Regions from separate parts of the Lachnoclostridium sp. genome, predicted to be linked through region 2. Evidence: predicted binding sites of a transcription regulator. Region 2 holds the regulator's gene; each other region holds the start of a gene.
The links. The regulator Rex, encoded in region 2, represses fermentation and respiration genes when NADH is low (regulators of the CRP and FNR family bind a similar motif). The targets are predictions, from matches to a motif close to ATTGTTAANTANTTAACAAT.
Positions count from the first base shown of each region.

Region 1: adhE (bifunctional acetaldehyde-CoA/alcohol dehydrogenase) is a predicted target of Rex. The motif match lies at 2,777-2,796, and genes of this name have one in related genera.
Region 3: RTP52_RS04270 (flavocytochrome c) is a predicted target of Rex. The motif match lies at 4,455-4,474, and genes of this name have one in related genera.

Region 1 covers NZ_DAMADT010000037.1:15-6,109, reverse strand. The annotation lists gene adhE (bifunctional acetaldehyde-CoA/alcohol dehydrogenase) at 28-2,646, opposite strand; gene RTP52_RS17705 (SOS response-associated peptidase) at 2,858-3,520, opposite strand; gene RTP52_RS17700 (hypothetical protein) at 4,155-4,421, shown strand; gene RTP52_RS17695 (Y-family DNA polymerase) at 4,450-5,709, shown strand; tRNA gene RTP52_RS17690 (tRNA-Lys) at 5,774-5,846, opposite strand.
Region 2 covers NZ_DAMADT010000005.1:47,582-53,676, forward strand. The annotation lists gene alr (alanine racemase) at 1-823, opposite strand, end outside; gene RTP52_RS05340 (NAD(P)H-hydrate dehydratase) at 804-2,363, opposite strand; gene acpS (holo-ACP synthase) at 2,568-2,927, opposite strand; gene RTP52_RS05350 (hypothetical protein) at 2,952-3,725, opposite strand; gene RTP52_RS05355 (redox-sensing transcriptional repressor Rex) at 3,722-4,369, opposite strand; gene RTP52_RS05360 (ABC-F family ATP-binding cassette domain-containing protein) at 5,022-6,095, shown strand, end outside.
Region 3 covers NZ_DAMADT010000004.1:21,006-27,100, forward strand. The annotation lists gene RTP52_RS04260 (hypothetical protein) at 459-1,439, shown strand; gene RTP52_RS04265 (TetR/AcrR family transcriptional regulator) at 1,606-2,190, opposite strand; gene RTP52_RS04270 (flavocytochrome c) at 2,467-4,374, opposite strand; gene RTP52_RS04275 (DUF2089 family protein) at 4,816-5,115, shown strand; gene RTP52_RS04280 (CDP-alcohol phosphatidyltransferase family protein) at 5,760-6,095, shown strand, end outside.

The sequences.
Region 1 (6,095 bases), on a different contig from region 2:
GACAGGAAACCTACATACTTTCTTATCTTATTTACCGTAGTAAACTTTGAGATAGATTTCCTTGATTTCCTTCATTAATGGATATCTTGGGTTAGCGCCAGTACACTGATCATCGAAGGCCTGTTCAACCATAGCATCCAAAGTATCTAAGAAATATTTCTCGTCTACGCCATATTCTTTGATGGTTTTCTTGATACCGACTTTTTCTTTTAATTCATCAATTGCTTTCAAAAGGTTTTCGAACTTCTCATTATCGTTCTTTCCGGCAATACCTAAGAAGTTCGCACATTCTACGTAACGATCTAATGCATGTGGGTATTGATATTGAGAGAAAGTACCCATTTTTGTAGGAATGCTAACGGAGTTAAAGCGCATTACTTCATTGATTAAGAGTGCGTTAGCTACACCGTGTGGCAAGTGGTGGAATGCACCTAATTTATGAGCCATGGAGTGGCAAACTCCTAAGAATGCATTCGCGAACGCCATACCAGCTAAGGTAGAAGCATCTGCCATCTTTTCTCTTGCAATCGGATCAGAAGCACCATTTTCATATGCACTTGGAAGGTAAGCGAAAATATTCTTCATAGCTTTTAATGCTAAACCATCCGTATAGTCAGTAGCCATGATAGAAGCGTATGCCTCTAATGCATGGGTAAGGGCATCAATACCAGAAGCGGAAGTTAATCCCTTAGGCTGGTTCATCATCATGTCAGCATCAATAATAGCCATCTTAGGAAGTAATTCGTAATCTGCAAGTGGATATTTTACGCCAGTTCTTTCATCGGTAATAACAGCAAATGGTGTAACTTCAGAACCAGTACCGGAGGAAGTTGGAATTGCGATAAAGTAAGCCTTTTCACCCATCTTAGGGAAGGAGTAAACACGCTTTCTAATATCCATGAAACGCATTGCAAGGTCAAGGAAGTTTACTTCTGGATGTTCATACATAACCCACATAATCTTTGCGGCATCCATTGCAGAACCACCACCGATTGCGATAATGCAATCTGGCTCGAAGAGTCTCATTGCTTCTGCACCTTCTGCAGCACTTGCTAAAGATGGATCTGGAGCAACGTTATAGAAAGTAGTATGCTGAATTCCCATAGCATCTAATTGATCCGTAACGCACTTTGTATAGCCATTCTTATAAAGGAAAGCATCGGTTACAATAAATACTTTCTTTTTATTCATTACATCTTTTAATTCTGCGAGGGCTACTGGTAAACAACCCTTCTTAAAGTATACTTTCTCAGGTGCTCTAAACCAAAGCATGTTTTCTCTCCTCTCAGCAACTGTCTTAATGTTGATTAAGTGCTTTACTCCTACGTTTTCTGATACGGAGTTACCGCCCCAGGAGCCACAGCCAAGAGTAAGAGATGGAGCTAATTTAAAGTTATAAAGGTCACCAATACCACCATGGGAGGAAGGTGTATTTACAAGAATACGGCAAGTCTTCATAGCATCAGAGAACTTTGCAATCTTTTCTTGCCCAGTACCTACATTAATATAGATAGAAGAAGTATGGCCATAACCACCATCTGCAACAAGACGAGCAGCTTTGCTTACTGCATCCTCAAAGGATTTTGACTTGTACATAGCAAGAACTGGAGAAAGTTTCTCATGTGCAAATTGCTCTTCTAATTCAACAGATTCTACTTCGCCAATTAAAATCTTAGCGGCTTCTGGTACGTCAAATCCTGCAAGCTTTGCAATCGTATGAGCGCTTTGTCCAACAATCTTAGCATTAAGAGCACCATTGATTAAGATTGTTTCACGAAGTTTCTGAGTCTCTTCTGGGGAGCAGAGATGGCAACCGCGATCCTTGAATTCTTTCTTAGCAGCTTCATAAATCTTATCACTGATGATTACAGATTGTTCGGAGGCACAAATCATACCGTTATCAAATGTCTTAGAGTGAATAATAGAGCTTACTGCAAGGCGAACATCACAGCTTTCATCCATAATAACAGGGGTATTACCTGCACCAACACCAAGCGCTGGTTTACCAGAAGAATAAGCAGCCTTTACCATACCAGGTCCACCAGTTGCAAGGATGATATCTGCATTCTTCATAACCTCATTGGTTAATTCAAGTGATGGAACGTCAATCCAGCCAATAATTCCTGCAGGAGCACCTGCTGCAACTGCAGCATCTAATACCACTTTAGCAGCTGCAATGGTACAGTTCTTAGCACGAGGATGTGGGCTGATGATGATTGCGTTACGAGTCTTTAAACAAAGTAATGTTTTAAAGATAGCGGTGGAGGTAGGATTGGTAGTTGGGATTACAGCTGCAACTACGCCGATTGGCTCTGCAATTTTTTTGATACCAAAGCTAGAATCTTCTTCAATCACTCCACATGTTTTTGTATCTTTGTATGCATTGTAAATATACTCTGCAGCATAATGATTCTTAATTACTTTATCTTCTACAATACCCATACCAGTTTCTTCTACGGCCATCTTTGCTAACGGAATACGTTGCTGATTGGCAGCCATGGCAGCAGCGAAGAAGATTTTATCAACTTGCTCTTGAGAGTAGGTAGCAAAGAGCTCTTGTGCTTCTTTTAACTCTCTTAATTTTGCTGTTAATGCTTCGAGAGAGTCTACTAATCCAGTTGTCTGTAATTCCACTTTTTTTGTCATATCCTTATCCTCCTAAGATGTAATATATTTGTATTACAGAGTTAATATCTAAAGTAGATTTAGTACTGTTAAATATTTAACAAACTTACTTAAAAAAATTAATCTAATTGATTCAACGACATTTTATAACAATGTTAAATATTTGTCAATGTACACAACCAACAAAGAAAAGGAATAAAAAACTCGCTTTATGGTAAATTTCATGAGAGCGTTACCATGGAAATCTAAGTTGCTCAAATTCTGGTTCCTTTAGGGAGGCGTTGGTTTTTTGTAACTGTTCTGGTGTGCGTTTCATAATAGAAATTGCTTCTTTTCTGGAGGATAGCCAGCCTTCAATTTCATCTTCTTTTAATAAGACAGGCATGCGATTATGAATGTCTATCATCGATTCATTTGCTGCTGTTGTGAGAATAACAAAGCGATCTTCCTCTTCATCGAGGTGAGATAGACCAGCCATATAAAGAGGTTTTTCCTGCTTGGAGGTAAAATAATATTTGGTTTTGGAACCACTATGCTCCCATTCATAAAAGCCACTTGCGGGAACTACAATACGTCTAGATTCCAAATCATTCGCAAACATTCTTTTTTCCGATGCACTTTCACTACGTGCATTAATAATTACTTTACTTCCCTCAAAACCTTTATATCCCCAAGTCATTGCAGAGGGCAGAATGCTCCCTTCCTTTCTCGCTATAATCGGAGCAGTGTTGGTGGGATAAATTTCACCAGTTTTAAACTTTCTTGGAACGTGTGTACCCTCATTGTTTGAGTCAGGTGTCTGTAGACGTTCCCCCTGAAGACGCCGATCTAAATTTCTTATAATACGAAGTAACTCTTCATTGCTTTCTTCATCCACATAGTAGCGTCCACACATAGTTGTTTCTCCTTCCTATTTATATGAAATATTGTACGAAATCTTTATCTTTCCTATACCCTTAGGGTATTTTAATTCTTTGTTTTTTCTATTTATGCTTTTCTTATTTGAAGACAAAAGATAATGGCATTTTCTATGCTTTCATAGACCTATCACCAATTTCGTTCTTCATTTAGAATCAATCCGATACCGTTATTTTTACGCAATATGACTTATTTACTTGCTTAATGTTTATATCTTCCATGCCAATCCTTTTCCATGCAATTCAAGAGAATTTAATTCACCTATCATATCGTTGGTGAATTATTGTTTTTTATTATATAGTAATTAAAATATAAATACTACCATTATTTAACGAATAACCTAAAGAGAATAAACGCAGATATCATATAGATTGAAACCGAATTTACATTTCCTTAATGTAAAAAATGTTATAGAATACCACTTTACAATAGAACATATGTTCTGATATAATAAACGTACATATGTTCGATATTTTTTGCATAAACTATAGAAAGAGGTTTATTCATAACCAGGAAAAGTTTGCGAAGTATGCTTTTACTTGGTCATTTACTTTATACCGTAGTTTTTTATGGAATGTAGCATTTAAGTTGTTGAAAAGAGGTGTAGGAAAGTGCAAAATAACATTCCCGTTGATATGATTTCCTTTTGCAGTACCTTAGGCGAGGTTAAGCCACTACGCATACGATTAGAAAATGAAGCACATGAGAGAGTGTCTGCTGACATTATAGAAATTGCATATCGTAAACAAATAAAACCCTCTGGTCTCACCATTCTTATTTATGGATGCCGTTTAGAGCTGTTTGGAGAGATTCGCTTGGCTGAACTTCACTATCATACCGACTCGGGTAGATGGACTTTGTTTCGAATGGTAAGCTAAATGGTTATGTTATTTAAGGAGTATAGCAATGCAGGAAAAAATTTTTTTTCATATTGATGTTAACTCTGCGTTTCTTAGTTGGGAGGCAGCTTATCGACTTCACGTTTTAGGGGAAAGCGTGGATTTGCGTGAGATCCCTTCCGTAATTGGAGGAGATAAAGAGAACAGGCATGGAATAGTTTTAGCGAAATCTACTTCTGCTAAAAAAATGAAAATTCACACGGGTGAGGCTCTTGGAGCAGCAGTACAAAAATGCCCGAATTTAGTAATCATTCCACCAAATTATGAAAGGTATGTGAAAGCATCAAAGTCATTAATGGAGATTTTGCAAAGGTTTTCTCCTAAAGTAGAGCAATATTCGATTGATGAAGCTTTTGTTGATATGAGCGGGAGTGAATTGTTATATGGAGGACCTGTTATTGTTGCAAATAATCTGAAAGATCTGATTGAAGAGGAATTAAAATTTACAGTAAATATTGGTGTATCTTCAAATAAGTTATTAGCAAAGATGGCAGGGGAGCTAAAGAAGCCGAATTTGGTGCATACGATGTTTCCAGAGGAGATTCCAAAGAAGATGTGGCCACTACCGGTAGGAGAGTTATTTTTTGTGGGAAGAGCGACAGAAAAAAAACTTTTTAATCTGGGGATTAAGACGATAGGGGAGTTAGCGCAAACAGACGTAAAAATATTAAAATCTCATTTTGGAAAGTATGGGGAAGTACTTCACCAGTTTTCACATGGAATCGATGAATCTCCTCTTTTTGTTCCTTTAGAAGCAAATAAGGGATATGGCAATTCCGTAACTACACCTTACGATATTGTTACGATGGAGCATGCAAATCTCGTTTTGCTATCGTTAAGCGAAACAGTATGTACGAGACTTCGAATGGATGGAGTGAAAGGGCAGTGTGTGTCCGTCTCGATTACAACGGATACTTTTCAGAGAGTCTCTCATCAAGGGATGCTTTTTTCTGCTTCTAATACGACGATGGAAGTGTATCGTTTTGCTTGCCGTTTATTTAAGGATCTATGGGATGGGAAGACGCCAATTAGACAAATGGGTGTGCACACAAGTAGAATCACCAAGGAGAATACGATGCAGTATAACCTATTTGATTGGGACCGCTATGAGAAATTGAGTAAATTGGATGAAACAATAGATTCTATACGAAAGAGATACGGAGACGATTCTGTGATGAGAGCTTGTTTTTTAAATACAAGTACTTATCATATGCATGGTGGAATTTCAAAAGAAAAGAAAACTGGGATTACAAAGCCGCTGCGGTAGGAAATTAGACAAGAAAAAGTCCTCACCCAGCGACTCTTGCGTTCGCCAAACGAGGACTTTATGATGCGTCTTCAGGGGCTCGAACCCTGGACACCCTGATTAAGAGTCAGGTGCTCTACCAACTGAGCTAAAGACGCGTATTTGGTATCAACAATTAGTTATTATATAGGAAGTAGACAAGAATTGCAAGTATTTTTTTTATTTTTTTAAAAATTTCTTAAAAAGTATCAAATCTACTATAAAACGATAAAAATATTGACATAGAAAGAATGTTCCACGCTACAATCCTTGTGCATTAAAAAAGTCCTCACCCAGCAGCTATTATCTGCCAAACGAAGACTTCTAATGCGTCTTCAGGGGCTCGAACCCTGGACACCCTGATTAAG
Region 2 (6,095 bases):
TACTTCCGTAACCGATTCCATGGCCTGGTTCCAGTTCCTTTACAAATGAGATATGTGTTTTAAGTTCCATCGCGGGTTCTAATCTAAGGTGATTCTTATCAACCTCTTCGGACGGATATAATCCATAGAGACTTATTCCAAACCGTACCATACTAAGATTCATTTCCGGAAGGTCGATTGTCCCAGCACTATTAGAAATGTGTTGTATAGGCAATTTAACCCCTTGCGCTTCTAACTGATTCACAAAGGCTGTAAACAATTCAAATTGTTTTTTTGCCGATGTTTTATCTGTCATATCTGCACATGCCATATGAGTAAAGATTCCGTCTAACTTTAGATTAGAAAGTTTCTTCATCTTGACAATTTCATCTATGCTTTCGGCTGTCGGCTGGTATCCGATCCTACTCATACCAGTGTCAAGCTTTATGTGAATTTTGGCTACCTTGCCAAGAGTTCTTGCAATTTCATCCATTTTCTTTGCCATCAACAGTTGAAAAACTGTCTGTGTCAAATCATATTGGATTACTTCAGTCAGAAGTTCTGGAGCTGTATATCCTAAAATTAAGATAGGCTTTGTTATGCCTGCTTCACGAAGCTCTATTCCTTCTTCCACAATCGCTACTGCATAAGCTTCTACGTCATTATCAATAGCTCTAGCAATTGGAACTGCTCCATGACCATAACCATCTGCCTTAATTACAGCAAAAATCCCAGTTTCTTTCTTTATGTTCTTTCTTACTTCCGCAACATTATGAATAATAGCATCCAAATTAATATCAGCGCTTACACGCAAGTATCTTGGATTATACGTTTCTTCCATCATGATTTCTTAAAACCTCCGGCAACGCTCCGATTATATCCCCAGCTAACATAGAGTAAGTTGATTTTACTTTGGCGGCCTCTTCTCCTGCCAGCCCATGAAGATATACACCTAGTGTTGCTGCCTTTCCTGCTTCAAGTCCCCCCGCTATCAAACCAGCAATGATTCCCGTGAGTACATCACCGCTACCTCCAGTCGCCATTCCATGGGTTCCGGATACATTGATATAACGCAAGTCTTTTGAAGCAACGATAGTCCTGCTATCTTTTAACACATAAATCATTAAGTTATTATAAGTACAATAGCCGGCTATGTCAATTAAATTACAAGGAATTTTATTAAGTGGATATAAAGTGAGCCTTGAAAGCTCCTTTAAATGAGGTGTCAAGATAGTTCCTTTTGGTAGTATATCCATTATATGGTGTATTCGTTGATGGAAACGTTCTACTTCATCTGTCATCTCTGATACTTCGGGTATCATTTCATCTGCTAACTTAGCCAGTAAATTAATTCCATCTGCATCTACAATAAGTGGCACTCTTGCTTCCTTACACACTTTAAGCAATAATTTCTTAGCCATATCCTCTGTCGATAGCCCTGGACCAATAACAATTACAGTTGCAAACTCCAATGCTTTCTTAATCTGTTCCTCACTATTCTCCTCATCATAGGCTGCAAACAATGCTTCAGGAAGCATCCCCTGAAGCACAGGAATTGCTTTCTTTGCTGTAAGAATTTTTACTAAACCTGCACCCATATGATATGCTGCTGCCGCACTAAAATAAGCTGCACCAGTCATGTTTTCTGTTCCAGCAATCACAAGTACCCTACCATAGCTTCCTTTGTTAGAATATGCCATTCTTTCTGGTAGTTTATCTAAATCAGCAGCTTCATAGTAAGTATAGGTAAGACTGTCCAGTTTTTCCTTTGCAAATCCGATATCTGCGATATGAACCTTCCCAGCATAAGTAGCCCCAGGGTAAAGCAAAAGTCCAAGTTTTTGTTCCCCAAAAGTAACCGTTTCGTTTGCTTTTACTGCACAACAAAAGACTTGCCCATCACTTGCATTAACACCAGACGGTATATCAACCGAAACCACGTAACAGTCGCTTTGATTAATACTTTTGATTACCTTCGCATATTCACCACCCACTGGTTTGCTAAGGCCAATACCAAAGATACCGTCAATTACTATATTATATTCTGCTATCTCCCATTCGGTACGGATGGATAACCCTAAATTTTTCGCAATCTTCCACTGTTCTCTACATTCTTTCGAAAACTTCTCAAATTCACCGATGACTCCTATGGTTACGTTATAACCCCATAAATGTAAAATACGAGCAGCTGCAATCCCATCACCGCCATTGTTGCCGGTTCCACAAACCGCGATAATCTTATCGGTCTGTTTTGCATGTTCTTTCACTTGTTCCGCCACATAAAGTGCAGCACGCTCCATGAGAACCATTGCTGGAATTCCAATCTGCTCGATTGTCATCTTATCTAAGTTTTTCATCTGCACTGCATCTAGTGCATACCGCATAAGAACCTCCATTCTTTAGCAATCCTGCAAATCTGGGACACAAACACACTTGTAATCATGCCTGCTCAGTAAGCTATGTTAAATATAATTATTTAGTAGTAGGCTGGAAGTTTGCGCCGAGGATTACGCAGGCACAAACTTCTGTGTGAGATTTAGAAGTTCTTCGGCACCGTATTGAGGTGCCCTAGAACTTCTTCTCACACTTCACACTTCTCCTATTACATAAGCACTAACTAATTCCTTCGTATTTGTAATAGAGACATGAATCCTAACGACATTATGTTCCTTCGCCAAAAGTTCAGCATTTCCATATAGATTTACATAAGGTTTCCCAAGATTATCGCGAAGTACTTCAATTTCATTCGGTGCAATTGCACGAAAGCCTGTTCCAAACATTTTTACTACCGCTTCTTTGACAGCAAAATTAGAAGCTGCCTTTCGAATATCCGAAAGAAGCAGCTTCTGTTCCTGCTCCGTAAAAATCTTCGTAAAGAATGCCTTCCGTTCGCAGGCTTTCACTACACGGTTAATTTCTATCATATCCGTGCCAATACCAAAAATCATGATAAGAAACTCCACTCTGATTAATTATAGTAAATCTTGTTCTTCATCAATTTTGCGCATCATCTCAGTCCCTAGCATTTCATAGAGATATGTATAAGTCCCACGATAATCTTTCTCTATTTCAAGTTTTTGCTTCTTCAAATTTCGTAGCTTTACTTCCATCTCCATGATTTCATCTGTTAAGGCTTTTTTTCTTAAATTTTCATCATAAATATTATTATAACAACGCTGTAAGCTCTCTAGCATCAATTCTTCATTTTTTGCAGCTATTTCACTTGGTAATTTTTCGAGTTTGTCCTCTGCAATCAATAACTTCTGATTAATATCTTCGATAAGTTTTTGATTTTTGGACAATTTTCTTCCTTTTAGTTTACCAAGCGGTGTATGATCCACTTCCATGTTCTCCACAATTTCCTGCATCAGTTGAGACTTATATCGTTTCAAACCTTTGATATCTTCTAAGACTCTGCTCTGATCTTTCATCAATTCGACAAGTTCATCCCGTAACCTTAGTTGCACCCCAGACATCTTTTCCTCTGGGAATAAATTGATAAAGCGTTCATCTAGTGTTACAATTGGAATCTTTCGATTTCGAAAGGTTTGGCGAAGACTCATTTCTGAGAATACTTTACTACGATTTTCTTTCACATATCTTGGTTCCGTCCTTGAAGGTTCTATAGAACTTGATACTTTCAAATTTTCAAACTCAAGATCAAAATCATCGTCTAAATCGTCCAAATCACCTAATGACTTGGTCTTTGGTTCCGATTTGTCGCCAAAACGTTTTCCTAATCTCAAATACTCTCCCCCGATTCTTCTGCCGCTTTTAAATTATAGGACAGTCTCATAAGGCTTTCTGCCAAGTGAACATTTTCAACCATAACATCTTTTGGTAAATTTAAATCTGTTGGTGCGAAATTCCATATTGCACGTACACCAAGTTGAACTAAATCTGCCGCAACCTGTGGTGCTTTTGCTTTCGGTATCGTAAGTGCTGCTATATTGACTGTATTATTTTTCATAAATTCTTCTAGCTCATCAACTAATCGGATTTCAATTCCGCGAATGGATAGTCCTATCAATCTAGGATTCACATCAAAAATTCCACAGATATAAAATCCTCTTCTCTCAAAATCTGTATAATTTGCAAGCGCTTGACCCAAATTACCAGCTCCAATAATAATAACATTATATTTCTTATCCAGACCAAGTATTTTGCCAATTTCGGTATAAAGATATTCTACATTATAACCATATCCTTGTTGACCAAAACCGCCAAAGTTATTTAGATCCTGACGGATCTGTGATGCCGTTACATTCATCTTCTCGCTTAACTCTTTCGAAGAGATACGCACAACATCATTCTCTAATAATTCTCCAAGATAACGATAGTATCTTGGAAGACGCTTGATTACCGCTGATGAAATTGTTTTATCGTACATGCTAACCCTCCATCTTTCTCCTTCCAGGTTTTCCTATTCTTACACCCCGTATTCATAAGATTGTAACCCTGGTATTACAACAGATTATACACAGATAGGATGTGTTTCAATTATAAATATTATAGTAAATTGTGAATAACCTGTCAATGATTTGACGAAGTATACTACGTATGTTAGAATAATCTACAGTTAATATGCGCCTGCAATACACTTCTATTCATGGGATTTGTAGGTGTTAAGAAAGTGTGAAGAAATATCGTCTTCTTATCATGCAAATTGAAGTATATAAAATCTTCATTTTGCTTAATTATTAACAAGGAAAAGTTTGTAAATCGTGTTTTTTCTTGTGTATGACAAGGAAACTCATATAATGTACTTTTTCTTATATATTATCAGAACAAAAAACTTGTTCTGATAATCGAATTGACGGTGCTAAGTGCGCACCTTTTCTCAGAACAAAAAACATGTTTTGATAATCGAATTGACGGTGCTAAGTACGCACCTTTTATCAGAACAAAAAACATGTTCTATTAATCGGATTGACGGTGCAAAGTACGCACCTTTTATCAGAAGTTTACAAAGCAAACTTCTGATAAATATATTATTTGTGAAGCTCTTATGCAGCTTCCTTTCAGAAGTGTGAGGATACATCATGATACTAGCATGTAAAAATATTAGTAAAAGCTTTGGAACGACTCCAATATTAGATAAAATCGCTTTCCATGTAAATGAGCGCGAAAAAGTAGCTATTGTAGGAATTAATGGTGCAGGAAAATCTACCTTAATTAAAATCATCATGGGAGAACTAACTGCTGATGAAGGAGAGATTATCTTTGCAAAAGGTGCAACTGTCGGATATCTTGCCCAACATCAGGACCTGTCCACAGATAGTACTATATATGAAGAAGTTTTAGCAATAAAATCTGATATTATTAAAATGGAAGAAACAATTCGCCGTCTTGAAGTAGATATGAAATCAGCTACCGGTGCAGAATTAGAACGGATGCTTTCTTCCTATTCAAGACTAACACATGATTTTGAATTGAAGAATGGATATGCCTACCAAAGTGAAGTAATTGGTGTACTAAAAGGCCTTGGCTTTACGGAGGAAGATTTTAACAAAAAAGTATCAACACTTTCTGGTGGACAAAAAACCCGTGTGGCCCTTGGTAAACTTCTCCTAAGCACACCAGATATCATCTTCTTGGATGAGCCTACCAATCACCTTGATATGGAATCTATTGCTTGGTTAGAAACCTTCTTAGTAAATTACTCCGGAGCCGTTGTTGTAATCGCCCATGACCGTTACTTCCTTAATAAAGTAGTTACTAAGGTTGTAGAGTTAGATAACACAAAGGCAACCATGTTCGAAGGAAATTATTCTGACTATGCAATGAAAAAAGAGCAACTTCGTGAAACCATGATTCGTCATTACTTAAATCAACAGCGTGAAATTAAACATCAAGAAGAGGTCATAGCAAAGCTTCGTTCCTTCAATCGTGAAAAATCCATAAAGCGCGCGGAAAGCCGCGAGAAGATGTTGGATAAAATAGATCGCCTGGATAAACCAGTTACCGTTAATGATAAAATGCATATAGCCCTTGAACCAAATATAATAAGTGGCAATGACGTACTAACTGTAACTGATCTGCAAAAATCCTATGGTTCTCTAACACTGTTTGACCAACTGAATTTTGAAATAAAACGTGGTGAAAAAGTAGCAATT
Region 3 (6,095 bases), on a different contig from region 2:
TGAATCTATGTTCCATAATCCTATAGTAAGCTTTTTAAGAAAACGCTATTAAGTCAATATTGTTAGCGAATTCTGTTATGTAAACATAATTAAGTGAACATTGTTGGGTAGAATCTGTTAAGCAAATATTATTAAGTGAATATTGTTAGGTAAAATCTGTTAAACAGATATTAATAAGTGGACGTTGTTAGGTGAATTATGTTAAGCAAATATTTGTATGTAAACTCTCTTATATAAACAACGCTTAATTTTTGACATACATAAATAAACTAAAATCCGTACATTTTTACTAACATCTGAAATTATATTACATATTATATTATAAATAGTGATTCCAATGATTTTAAACATAATAATAGATGTAGGCATGAATCATTAGTTTCTTTACATATACATAGTATAGGTTATGTTAAGGTAAGAAAAAAGGACAACTTCATCTCCTTGCATTGGAGGGTGCTATGAAAGAAATTTTAATATTGATCATTACATTGTTGCTTGCTGTTATAGCATACATTTGCTTAAAGCAGAGAAAAAATTATTATAATCAGTATTCTTGGTTTCAGAAAAAAGATGGAGCAAAGGTGAAAAAAAATTCCTGGTTTCAAAATATATGGGAGGAGAAAAAGGAAGCGCAAGAGGAAAAGAAGTCGATTATAAAGGAGAGACAAACAAAAGAAGTAGAAAATATAGTCAAAGTGTATTCAGCGAGCAGTGAAATAAGAAATGAAAATCCAATGATAATAAAACAAAAGATCGTAGAAGATTACATGGAAGTATATCAAAAATGTGAAGAGTATAGGCAAGAAGAAAACTATAATAAATTATTAGTTAGTATAGTACCTTCCATTCAAAGAAGTTTAGGGCTTTGTCATTATGTTTTACCCAAAAAAGAGTTATGGTCAGATGCTCCTAAGTTGATGTGTGAAATCAAAGAATCATTAGTGAGTAATATAAAAGAAGCTGGATTTTTACTCAATTCCTCTGGTAAGTTTGTTATTTCCTCAATTGATTCTGAAATGGAACGTACTAGACTATTGCAATTAAATCTAGAGGATTTAAAAGAAAAACTTAAAAAGAAAAAATCAGAAGTAGCAATAATACATCGATATAGTGAAATGAAAAAAATCTGCAAAGAATCAGCATCATGGATTTCTAGATTACAGATTATCCTTGAACAGATTGTAGAACAAGAAGTAGTATTAGAATCTAATTGTAATGAGCTTAATGATATATGTACCATGTTAGAACGTACTTTTGAACAAAATGGATTTCATTTTTTCTACTATGAAGATTTAGTGGAAGAATCTAAAATAGCAAAAAGTTTTCGCAACTTGGAGGAATGTTCTTATTCCTATCCAGCATTGTGTAGAAAAATGGAGCGTATCGGGTTTCAGATTTTTCTCAATTATTGCGGTTGCTATAAGGAGTTTAAGTCATAATAGCTATATTATATAAGCGGTTGTTCTATCTTTTATTCAGTTATTTTTTCATAAAGTAGTAAGTAATTATATAATCAAGTAAAAGTATTTTCATGAACTTTTACTTGTTATGAAAATTGGTGGTGAATCGAAAGAAGGATTCACCACCAAATCTAAATCTAAATATTCACTTTTCACTACATAAGCTAATGCGAAAGAGTAAGATAAACTGGCGTAACGATTCAATTAAGTCATAGTTGCCATCTCGTTTGGCCCAATCCGCACTATAACCTCGAAGAAGAACCATTAGCATCCTTGTTGTTTGTTTGGGGGATTGCTTTAGATGAAATTGTTTTTTGTCTTCACCACGACTTAAAATTTGTTCTAATATTTGAAAGATCCCACGCTCCTCATCTAGATAATTAGGAGAATCATTCTTTAAGGGTGCTACACTAATGCATCGACATGTTTCAACACCATTTCTGATTATATAAATTCCATAATGTTCGCAAAAGGTAACAAGATTACTTGTTTCATCCTCAGTAAAATTTTTAGTTACCTCATTCAAAAAATAGTCATCGATATCAGCAAATAGAGCATAAATCAAATCTCCTTTTTGAGGGAAGTAATGATAAAATGTTCCAGTTGAGATCGAAAGTTTTTGACAAAGACCACGAATAGTTATATTTTCATAACCTTCTGCATTAATTAAGTCTGTGATCTGAGTAAATAATTCTTGTTTTCTTAAATTAAACTTTTTTTGAGGGTTCATAAAAATCCTTCTTTCCCAATTCTTTTACGATACAGGAGATAGCATTTTGATACTATTACCTTAATAATTGTTTTGATAGCAATTTTCTTAAAAGGTTTTGTATATTATTTAATATACATGTATTTTTAGTTACTATTATAGTAACATAAAAAAATTTTTTCGTCAAAATACAGGGAAAGAGGAGCATAGGAAAACTGTAAGATACAGCTTCTTTTGCTCCTCTAAACATTAAGTCAAATTAATAACAATGCTTTTCCATAACATTAATTCGTTATATTATTTTTGAAAACCTGCTGCATTGGTTCCTGCAATACGTCCAAATACTACAGTATCAGTAAGTGCATTACCGCCAAGTCGATTGCTACCGTGGATTCCTCCGGTAACTTCACCAGCTGCATATAAACCTTTGATGACTTTTCCATCTTTATCAAGTACTTCTGTATTATTATTAATTTGCACACCGCCCATAGTATGATGAACAGTAGGTACTCTTACAGCTGCATAGTATGGTGGATTGTTAATACCGTTATTTGCCTTATTAGTATCAGTAAATAATGCTCGGCCGAACTCATCCGTCTGACCTTCTAATTCACCACCAAGGCAGTAACGATTATAGTCATTTACAGATGAAGTTAAGTTTTCAGATGAAACGCCCATAAGTCCTGCAAGTTCCTCTAAAGTATCAGCTTTATAAGCACGACCAGAAGCTACAAGATCAGCAATACTCTCTCCAAAGTTATTTATTTCATCACCTTTAGGATAAGTGTCACTATCCATTACGATATACATAGTAGCATCTTTTTGATTAAATAAACCGAGAGTCATTTCATCACGACGACCAGCTTCATTAACGAAACGATTACCATCTAAATTAACAAAGATACGACTTTCTACAGAATGTTCGATATTACCAGAGAGGCTTCCGGTATTTGGATCACCAAGTGGTAATAACTGAATGTTTCCCATCTGAACTAAATTAGCTCCAACTTTTTCTGCCATTATGATACCATCACCAGTAATACCACTTGTGTTTGTGCTTGGAATGGACTCGTCAAGGGATGGCCACTTGTTTAATATTTCATTGGCATCCTGACGCATCTCAACGTTCTGGCTGAAACCACCAGTTGCTAATACAACACCGTTGTTAGCATTTACAACAACTTTATTTCCTGTTTTTCCGGTACATACAACACCAGTGACAACACCATCAACCGTAATAAACTCTTCCGCAGTAGTGTTATATACCATCGTAATTCCGGTATTATTATCTAGAAAGTTCTGATAAGTCTTAAAGAAACCAGTTCCTTCTGGCTCTACAGGTTTATGTGCTCGAGGCCACATACCACCAGTAACGGTAAAGGTTTCATCATAAAATTCCATCCCAAGACTCTTAAGCCATTCAACACCATTCCATGCATTATCAATTAAAGTTTTAACTAAAACAGGATCACCTTCCTGATCACCACCATTAAATGTTTGCTCATAGTGAAGAGCAGTACTATCATTATTTGCTAATGCTGTTTCACTACCTTCATCAACGGCATTTAGTGCTCCACCAGAAAGGATCGTATTTCCACCCATTTTACTTGTTTTTTCAATAACAATTACACTTTTTCCTGCTTGTTTTGCAGTTACTGCAGCAGCCATACCAGCACCACCAGCACCAATTACAACAACATCAGCGGAAAGTTCTTGGTCTTCTACTTTATCTACTATTTTTTTAACTTCAAGTAAAGTGTTGATATCTTCATCAGATAATCCAGCTTGCTTTAAGCTTTCTACAACACCATCAATAATAGCGTTGCTTGTTAAAGTAGCACCGGATACTACATCGACACCAAGACCTTGAATTTCCATAATTTCAGCTGGAATGGATAGAACTGCTGGTTCACCTATGCCAGGAGTCTCGCTGTGTTCAATTTGGATATCTGTAATTGCATTCTCAGATACGGTTACAGTTACAGTCATCTCATGCATTCCGGTTACTTTAGCGGAGTATGTACCTGGGGTATAGGTTAAGGTTCCATTAGAAACAGCTCCCTCTGTTGGAACTGGGGTTGGTGTAGCAGAAGTATCCTCCGGATTCTTCTTAGAGCACCCGGCAAGTGTAGCTACTGTTAACATAGCAACTAAACCAAAGGTCATCATTGTTTTTGTCGACTTTTGTAAAAATTTTTTTCTCATAAATCCTCCTATTATAATAATGATAAAAAAGTGAAATAATATAAAATTAGAACATGTATTAGAACATGTACTAGAACATATATGTTAAATTTATAACATAATAAATGATAGAAATCAACCCTTATATTTGAAAAAATGCTAAAAAATAGTTAAAAATATTTAAATTATTTCATTATAGCTTTTTAATTTTATTTAAATCTAAAGATTCAATAGTAATATTTTCTATTTATTTTGTCTAAAAAATATCTATATATCATGAATTTTCTACATCAGTATGTGTACACACATTAAGACTCATAATGATTTGAAAACCAGTATGATTACGATATACTATATTTTTCTTACAATATTATAGAATATTTTATTTTAATTCCAATATAATTTAATATTGACTTTAATATAATTAAAGTTTAAACTTAATATTATTAAAGGAGTGATGTTATGGCAATTGAAGTTGTTCCAGAATGGATGGCAAATTTAGATGATGAAGACATTTCATTTATTAAAAAGTTCATACTTGCCTCTGGTTCTTTAAAAGAGATAGCGAATCAATATAATGTTACGTATCCTACAGTTAGATTAAGGCTGGATAAGTTAATACAGAAAATCAGAATCGGTGAAGACACTACGAATGACCCGTATGTTGCCTTGATAAAGCGTCTTGCTGTGAATGATAAAATTGATTTTGATACGGCTAAGATATTAATTTCAGAATATAAAAAAGTGGGGAGGGAGAATTAGTATGGATGGATTGTTTGATAGATCGTTGTTTTTATTGGTTTTTTTTGTAGGGTTAATAGGGTTGCAAGTATTTCTATCAAAAAGAAAAAATAAATGGTTGGGATTAATCTTCCCATTATTCTGTATCTTTTTTTCAGTAGTAACAATTCTTTTATCCATTTCCTCATCATGGTTGCTGATAGCACTTATTATGAATATACCGACTATTATATTTCTAGTAATTTATTTCGCATGCAGAGGACAGTTTAATAGGAACAATGAACTTGAGAAGATGAATATTCTAGATTTAGAATGAGAAAAAGGTATATTTAATAGATATAATAAGGTTCCAATTTAGTGTTTATAAATATCTACAGCATAAATCATCTAAAAAACTCCAACCACTGTACTATGGTTGGAGTTTCTTTGATGTCTGCTTGAAGCAAATAAATACAAAAACTTTATCTATATTGTGGTAATATCTTATTAGTAGTATACTAAGTAGATGTACATTAAAACAAAAATAGATTGTAACTAAATATAATTAATTTAAGCTATTAGAACAAGAAGATTGTAATTTTTGTATACGTTTGATTAACTTTAAAATTATTGAGAAGATTAAAAATATAATATTAGTGATAGAGTAGGAGAGAAAAGGTGATAAAATGAAAGTAACTGCAAAAGAAGTCTTTAATATACCAAATATTTTGTGCTATATTCGTTTCCTATTGGTTCCATGTTTTGCAATTAGTTATCTAAGGGCAGATAAGCCGAGAGATTATTATTTAGCAGCATCTTTTTTATTGATTGCAGGTATTACTGATCTTTTGGATGGGTTTATTGCTAGAAAATTCAATCAAGTAACAGAGCTTGGAAAAGCGATTGACCCAATTGCAGATAAACTTACACAAACGGCAATACTCTTGTGTACGATGTTCCGGGTGAAGGGTATGTTTTTGTTAGTGATATTATTTGCTGTAAAAGAATGTACGATGGGGGTT